DNA from 2 places in the Mammaliicoccus sciuri genome. Region 1 is predicted to be linked to the other one. Evidence: predicted binding sites of a transcription regulator. Region 1 holds the regulator's gene; the other holds the start of a gene.
What was found. The regulator Rex, encoded in region 1, represses fermentation and respiration genes when NADH is low (regulators of the CRP and FNR family bind a similar motif). The targets are predictions, from matches to a motif close to TTGTGAAATATTTCACAA.
Positions count from the first base shown of each region.

Region 2: a site for Rex is predicted at 1,642-1,659, ahead of MUA60_RS07850 (cytochrome c oxidase subunit II). Genes of this name have one in related genera too.

Region 1 covers NZ_CP094824.1:991,620-996,067, reverse strand. The annotation lists gene MUA60_RS05125 (sulfurtransferase TusA family protein) at 1-168, opposite strand, end outside; gene MUA60_RS05120 (YeeE/YedE family protein) at 187-1,254, opposite strand; gene tatC (twin-arginine translocase subunit TatC) at 1,376-2,155, opposite strand; gene tatA (twin-arginine translocase TatA/TatE family subunit) at 2,230-2,454, opposite strand; gene MUA60_RS05105 (redox-sensing transcriptional repressor Rex) at 2,466-3,098, opposite strand; gene MUA60_RS05100 (ABC-F family ATP-binding cassette domain-containing protein) at 3,261-4,448, shown strand, end outside.
Region 2 covers NZ_CP094824.1:1,506,370-1,510,817, reverse strand. The annotation lists gene MUA60_RS07855 (dynamin family protein) at 1-1,603, opposite strand, end outside; gene MUA60_RS07850 (cytochrome c oxidase subunit II) at 1,889-2,368, shown strand; partial or broken gene MUA60_RS07845 (b(o/a)3-type cytochrome-c oxidase subunit 1) at 2,365-4,017, shown strand; gene MUA60_RS07840 (THUMP domain-containing class I SAM-dependent RNA methyltransferase) at 4,149-4,448, opposite strand, start outside.

The DNA of each region.
Region 1 (4,448 bases):
AACTGGATAGCCATTTTCTGCTGCCCAATTTGGAAGTGCTTCTGTCGCTTGCGTGCAATCAAAATCAATTTTCAATTGTTCGCCTACTTGTAATTCATCCATTTTATTTTGTGCTTCTATTAATGGGAATGGACATACCATTCCTACTGTACCTAATTCATGTACCATATATATTGACTCCTTTTATTAAATACTTTGTGTACTTACTTTTGTCTTAGTTTGTCTTGCTTTTCTAGGTTTAACAAAGATGAAATAACTCATAAACCATGCACCAACGATCATTGATGGTAAAGCAACCCAACCTTGCCAACTCATAGCTGCTGTTGAAACTAAACCATTACCGATTGAACATCCACCTGCTAATGATGCACCAACACCCATGCAAGCACCACCGATAACACTGTTTCTTATAGTTTTAGTATCTGGCATTCTCCATTTGAATTCTCTTGAACCTTTTGCAGCAATATATGAACCGATAAATATACCAAGTACTAAAAATACACCCCAGTTTATAAATGAAGCATCACCTGTAACTAAGTATTGTACGATATTTGCTGAAGGTGTTGTAATACCAAGGCCAGCAATTCTTCCTGTTGAAGCACTCATTGGCCAAGCAATTAAAGCTATTATCCCTACTGCAATAGCAGCTGCAAATGGGTGATATCTTTTTTCAAATAAGATATGACGAATGCCTGTATATTTTTGTTTTAATTGAGGAATTGCTACTTTTGGTTTTTTTAGAGTCTTTGTCACAAAATAAACTGTAACAATCACTAAAATAGCAATCAATACCCATACAGGTACATTAAGTGTTTCTGCCATATTTGAGTTAACGACACTATATGAATTAATTTTTTCTTGAACAGGGTTTAATGGTCCAGATTTCATAATTGCTGCTGTTACACCATATAATACTAATGCTATCCAGCTTCCAATTAAGCCTTCGCCTGCTCTGTACCAAGTCCCAGTCGCACATCCACCAGCTAAGATAATTCCGATACCAAATACAAATGATCCAAATATCGTACCTACTAATGGGAATGTTTCTGCTTCTAACTTAAATACGCCTAATCCTACTAGTGTAAATAATCCAATACTTTGAATAGAGATCGCAATTAATAAAGCATAAAACATTTTATTATTTTTCTGTACATACATATCTCTAAAACCGCCCGTTAAACAAAAACGCGTTCTTTGCATAACAAAGCCAAGTAATATTCCGACTATAAGTCCACTTATAATCATCCAAACCATATAAACAACTCCTTATTCCTATTACAATGATAGGAATAATAATATATCATATACGACACATATTCAAGTTAACATTTGATTACAAATATCAGACAATTCAAAAAACAGCCATAGCATTAAGCTACAGCTGCTCCTTATCTTCTTCATCCATCCCAAGTTCTTCTTCCATTAATTTTTGCTCTGCTTTTAAATATTTTTTATAGCCTATTTTTGAAATTACAATGCTGATTTCATAAAGTAAAATCATTGGTAAAGTAAACAACATATGTGTCATAAAGTCAGGTGGCGCGATTAATGCAGCCACAACAAGTAAAATAAAATACGCATATTTTCTATTTTTCTTTAAAAACATCGGTGTAACGATACCTAATCGCGTTAAAAATAGTAATAAAATTGGTAATTGAAAGACAAATCCGAATGGTATTGTAAATTTAAACATTTCACTAAAGTACTCTTTAATCCCGATTGTTTGCTTAATCCCCATATCATCGGCTAATCCCATTGTGAACGAAATTAAATATGGAAAAATCACAAAGTATGAGAATAATAAACCACCTACAAATAAAATCAAACTAAATGGTATATAACTTAATGTCACTTTTTGTTCTTTCGGATGTAAACCTGGAGATATAAATGCCCATAATTCATATAAAATGACAGGCGATACTATGATAAATGCAATTACAATTATCATTGTTATGTATATCGTTAATGGATCCGTTATTCTAAATGCATTGAGTTCTAATGTTTGTGTAAAATCATCATTTGTTATATAAAAAATAACGGGTTTAGCTACGAAAAAGCCAACGATGAGACCACCAATAAGGAAATATGCAATGATCATAATACGTCCACGAAGTTCTTCTAAGTGTTCGACAAATGTTAAATTGTCTTTATCCACCGTCTTACCTCCAATCTAAAAAAGATGTGGCAGGAAACCCGCCACATTCTTGGGAACATCTGTTAAATAAAATTCTATTTAACTTCTTTATCTTTGCCATCTTCTGGAGTGCTTTTCTTCTCATCAAAGTTTGTCATGCCATCAGTTGCATCTTTAAATTCTTTCAAAGTTGAACCCATTGCTCTACCGAATTGTGGTAATTTCTTTGGTCCAAATATAATTAATGCAACTACCCCTATAAATAATAAACTGACTGGTCCTGAAATACCAAGTGTGTTAATAAACATTAAAGCTTCCATTTGATACCCTCCTATTGATTCTTCATAAAGAAGATTAAAGATTGTAATTCAATTCCTAAATCTATATGATGAACCTGCACTTTCTCAGGTACATTTATTCTTTGAGGTGTAAAATTCAAAATACCAGTAATACCCGAAGATGTTATACGATCCGCAACTTTTTGAGCTGCTTGTTGTGGTACTGTTAATATTACAACTTGTATACCTACTTCTTCAACTACCTTTTCAAAATCATCCATACTATCCACAGTTAATTTACCAACCATACTTCCAATGATATCTTCTGATTGATCAAAAGCAGCTACAATTTGCATTCTATCATTAACAGTAAAGTTATAATTCACAAGTGCAGTACCTAAATTACCAACACCAACGATTGCGACTTTAGTCATATCATCTTGTTCAAGCGTTGTTCTAAAAAATTTAAGTAAATAACTAATATTGTAACCATAACCCTTTTTACCTAATTCACCAAAATACGAAAAATCTCGACGAATAGTAGCTGAATCAATTTTAAGTCCTTCACTTAATTCTTTCGATGAAACACGATCTATGCCAGAATTATGCAATGTGCTAACAAATCTATAATAAAGAGGCAAACGTTTCAAAGTTGCTTTAGGGATCTTCACATCATTCTTTGCCAAAATCCTCACCTTTTCCAATATAAAATAATGTGATTGCGTTCACATCTAATGGCTTAATTATAACAAACTTCACGTAAAATAACTATATAAATATTGTATGTGATTTACATACAATTATCACTCGTTTTCATGTAAAATAATAACTAATAGAGAGGTGTAAACATGATACTTTTACAAATAAATAAATTAGAGAAATCTTATGATGGAAAAGTTATCTTTTCTGATGTAGATTTCGAAGTAAAAACCGGTGAAAGAATCGCTATTGTCGGTAGAAATGGCGCGGGAAAAACAACATTAATGAAAATCATCGCTGGTGTCGAATCGTATGATGAAGGAAATATTTCTAAAGGTAAACAAGTTACAATGGGATACCTTACTCAACAAATGACATTAGATTCTAATGACACTGTTATGAATGAAATGAAGAAACCATTTAAAGACGTTATCAATATTGAAGATAAAATGAAAACTTTAACAGATTGGTTAAGTATTCATGCTGATGAGTATGACCAAGACATATATAAAGAAAAATTGTCACAATACGAAGCGTTATCTAATCAATATGAATTAATAGATGGCTATAATTACGAAAGTAAAATTAAAACCGTATTAACAGGTTTGGATTTTAAAGAATCTGACTTTGATAGACAAATTCAATCATTTAGTGGCGGGCAAAAAACAAGATTATCCATGGCTCAAATGTTATTAAGTGAACCTGATTTACTGTTACTCGATGAACCTACGAACCATTTAGATATGGAAACAACTGAATGGCTAGAGAATTATTTAACACACTTTAAAGGTGCGATTGTTATTATCAGTCATGACAGATACTTTTTAGATAAAATAGTCAATCAAGTCTATGATGTCGCTTTAGGTTCTGTTAAAAAGTATGTCGGTAATTATAGTAAATTCTTAAAAGAACGAGATGCACATTACGAAAAAGTCATGGCTGAATATGAAAGACAACAAAGTGAAATTAAAAAGTTAGAAACATTTGTCGAAAAAAATATTACACGTGCTTCAACAAGCGGCATGGCAAAAAGTCGTCGTAAAGTACTAGAAAGAATGGAAAGAATTGAAAAGCCGAGACTTGATGCTAAAAGTGCACAAATAAATTTTGAAATAACTAGAGCTACAGGTGAAGATGTCCTTAAAGTTCAACATTTAGATATCGGTTATTCTAAAAGCATTACACCGCCTATCAACTTAGAAGTGAAGCGACATGACCGTATTGCGATAATTGGTCCAAATGGTATTGGTAAATCTACGTTGATCAAAACAATTGCTCAAAAAATACCTGCTTTAGGCGGTAATATTGTTTATGGTTCTAATATTCAAATTGGTTAT
Region 2 (4,448 bases), 510 kb from region 1:
GGTCCAGGTCATTTATATGAATAAAATGTCTATCTATTAATTTATCGATAGATTCATCAAGATGAATATAATAATGTTGATAATTGTTTGTGATAAGTGATGTTTTTAAATTCTTAAATTCAACATATGTTTCATATTCATTTAATTGATTCGTTTCTTCATTAGACTCGTTATGCACTTCACTCGAATTAACGATTTCTTCTATTAATTGATTTGTTTCATTGCGTATTTTTCGATTAATCATTTCTGTAATGCCTTTAGAATAAGTCAACACGTAATCATTTGTAATGGACGTTTGTTCTTGTACGTGACCACTTAATTCTTCTTTACTAATCGTATATTGCTGGTTGATGATTTTCTCGAATAAGTCCGCATCTTGAATGTATTTGTTTAAGTTCTCTAATGATTTAATCCATACTTTTGTAATTTCATCGTGAATTTTGATGTCTAAAGCTTCTTTCACTTGTTCAAGCGTTTCATCTTGAATCATCGCTTTCTTTTTATCTTTATTAAATAGCCCTTTCACTTTGTAGTCCTTAGCTGTTGTTTCTAAATAGTGACGAATCGTTTCTCGCATTTCATATGGCATCAAATAAGCGTTATCTAAAATTTCTTTGCGCTTTTCTTTTAAATTTGAAGTGAACTGATCTTTATCTTGAATTAATGATTGTTCACTTTGGACATTGAATTTCTCTTTGTATGCTTGATAATCGTCATCGAACGTTTCTTCAGTAGAATCAATATCAGAAAGAATCGTTTCCATATGTTGATTAATATATTTCAGCTGTTCTTGTTTAATGTAATTCGTCACACGGTCTATAAATATTTGGTGTTCTGATCGTTGTTGATCAAGCTGATGGATATATTGATTAAATAACTGCTTCTCATTGTTAGGCGTATCATATTTAGAAACATAAAATATCTTCTCTAAATTCAGTTTCCAATCTGTAACGGCTTTGTTGACACGATTTTTATAAGTATCAAATGAGATTTCATCTTCGTCATGTTTGTCGACTTGGTTGACTACCAATATAACCGGAATATCCAACTTGTTTAATGATTTAATAAAATTAAAATTCATATCCGACTGCACATGGTTATAGTCTACTGTATAAAATACATAATTAGATGTCAGCAAATATTGAAAAGCACTTTCTCTATGATTGTCACTCATTGAATCGACACCAGGCGTATCTTGGAAAGTAAAGCCTTTATTGAATTTATCTGATGTAAATTCAATTTCAATAGATTCCACTTTTCCATCTTCGGTATTAAGCCTTTTAACATCTTCTTGATTATCTACAACTGTATATTGATTGTTGTTTAAATTAACGGAAATGCTGTTTTTATCTGAAGAAATCAGTTGTGCTGTGTTGCTTGTCGTTGGAACAGGAGAACTTGGTAATATATTTTGTCCGATAACATTGTTAATTAATGTAGATTTCCCTGCTGAAAAATGTCCGACAAAACTCACTGTATATTGTTCGTTATATATTTTTTTAATCATTTCATTGATTTGTTTAATTAATGGTTGGTTAGATGACTTTTCAATTTCTTTTTTTAATTTATAAAGTAAATCTAATGATGCTTGATTACGATCCATTTTAATTCCCCTTTATTTTCACACAAATAATTTAAATAGTGTGATTTACATCACATTAATTTTTTAATCTCTATTCTATTATAAATAATGAAGAGAATATAAGAAAGGATGAATAAAATGACAGTCCAAAATAATGACCTAAACAAGAAGACTGATGACCACTCTCATGATGATTTGGATTTAAGAGGCACACTGTATTCAGTTTTCACATTGGGAGGCATCTTTGCAGTATTATGGGTAATTTGTTTTATTTTATTTTTAGTAAGAATTTAAGGGGTGAAATCTGTGCATAAATACGAAAAGTTATGGCTAAAAGTCGGCATAAGCTCATTAGTCATTTTCTTAACAATTTTGATGATTACAGGTTTGCATAATGGACACACGCCAGCCGCTTCTGGTAGAGACTATGTTAATCCTGATAAAGTCGATCAAATCGAACCTTTCAACAAACCAGGTTTACACAAAGTTAGCGGCAAAGATTACGACTATGAATTAGTGATTCTTGCTTCAGCTTTCAATTATCAGCCAGGTAAAGTCGAAATTCCTAAAGGTTCAAAAGTAAAAATCATTGCGACAAGTAAAGATACTTTGCATGGATTTAGTTTACCAGGCACAAACGTCAACATGATGTTAGAACCTGGACATATTAGTGAATATTACAAGACATTCAATGAGAAACGCGAATATTTAATCATCTGTAATGAATATTGTGGTATCGGACATGCAGATATGAAGTCGATGATAAAGGTTGTGGATAAAAAATGATAACACGATTAAATAAGAATGATAGCAGACTTGTAATGGCGCATATGTATGTAGCCATTGGTTGTTTAGTCCTTGGTGGATTAGCAGGTTTGTTACAAACATTAGTAAGATCAGGATATTTACAATTACCTAAACAAATTTCTTATTATCAAATCTTAACAGTGCACGGTATTGTATTAGCATTGGTACTGACAACTTTCTTTATCTTAGGCTTTCAATTTTCTGCAGTAGCTAAGACATCTGGACATTTAACGTCTGTACAAAGAAAGTTCGGTTGGGTTGGATTTTGGGTAATGATTATTGGTACGCTCATGGCAGCAACAATGGTTCTATTAAACAAAGCCACTGTTTTATATACTTTTTATGCACCATTAAAAGCACATGCTATTTTCTATATTGGTATGGCGCTTGTTGTTGTAGGTAGCTGGATTTCTACAGTTGGACAAATTTTAAAATATGTAGAGTTTAAGAAGAAGAATCCAGGTAAGAAATCTCCCCTATTAAGCTACATGGTAGCAATCAACGGGGTAATGTGGATTGTATGTTCATTAGGTGTTGCTGCGACAGTACTTCTTCAATTAATTCCTTGGTCATTAGGTTTAGTTGAAAGAGTAGATGTAACATTAAGTAGAACATTATTTTGGTATTTTGGTCATGCACTTGTTTATTTCTGGTTGTTACCAGCTTACATGTGTTGGTATGCAATTGTACCAAAGATTATCGGTGCAAAAGCATTCTCTGACAACTTAGCAAGAATGTCATTTATGCTATTCTTATTCTTCAGTATTCCAGTTGGGATACACCACCAATTAGTTGAACCAGGTATTGATGATACATGAAAATACCTACAAGTTGTATTAACATTTATGGTTGTCATTCCTTCAATGATGACAGCATTTAGTTTGTTTGCAACATTTGAAAATTACGGACGTTCTAAAGGATATAAAGGATTATTTACATGGTTTAAATCTTTACCATGGAATGACGCAAGATTCGTATTACCATTCTTAGGTATGTTAGCCTTTATCCCAGGTGGCGCAGGTGGTTTAGTAAACGCATCTGCACAAATGAACGGATTAATTCATAATACAATTTGGGTAACTGGACACTTCCATTTAACAATCGCTTCAGCGGTCATCATGACATTCTTCGGAATTATGTACTGGTTAATACCTCATTGTACAGGTAGAAAACTAACTAAATTCACAAATAAATTAGCGCTTATGCAAGGTTATACTTGGGCAATTGGTATGACAATTATGAGTGGCGCGATGCACTACGTTGGATTAGTAAAAGGTGCACCAAGAAGATCAACATATTCAGAATATGGCGGTGCTAAACAAGCTGCTGAATGGATACCATATCAAGTACTACAAGCAGTTGGGGGAACAATTTTATTTATTTCTATAATATTAGTCGTAATGGTGTTTATACACTTAGCTTTCTTATCACCTAAAGGCGAAGAAGAATATCCAGTATCAGAAGCATTAGATGAACAACAACCAGTCATTAAATTTGTTGAGAACTGGAGATTCTTAATCATCGTGACAGTATTGCTTATCTTAATCGCATATACTGTCCCTATCGGACAAATGTTCACAGATCCAGCACCAGGAGCCAAAGGATTAGGAGAAGGCAAACTTTGGTAATACTAAATTAATACATTTAACTTAGAACCTTCATACAATGATGAATAATAGGAAGACTGGCAATGAATCTTTAGAAGATGCGTTGCCAGTCTTTTTTTGTATGGGGTTGGTGGTTTCCTCTTTCCTACTATCTATTTATTTCGTTTGCCCCAATATTGATAGTACGTACATTCGATATAGCCGTTAAAGAGTTTTCTTCTTTTTGTGGCTTTCTTACCTACTAATGGTTCAAATTCTTTATAGCTTGTAAGCATATATAATGATGCTTGGTCGTTTTTTTTCATGATTTCGCCTAAGTGTTTGTACATTGCTTCTACTTCACTTCGTTCACCGATACGTTCACCATATGGTGGGTTTCCGATTATTGAAACGGGTCCTTCTGGTACTTCTAAGTTATGAACATCTTGAACTTTAAATTGAATGATGTCCCC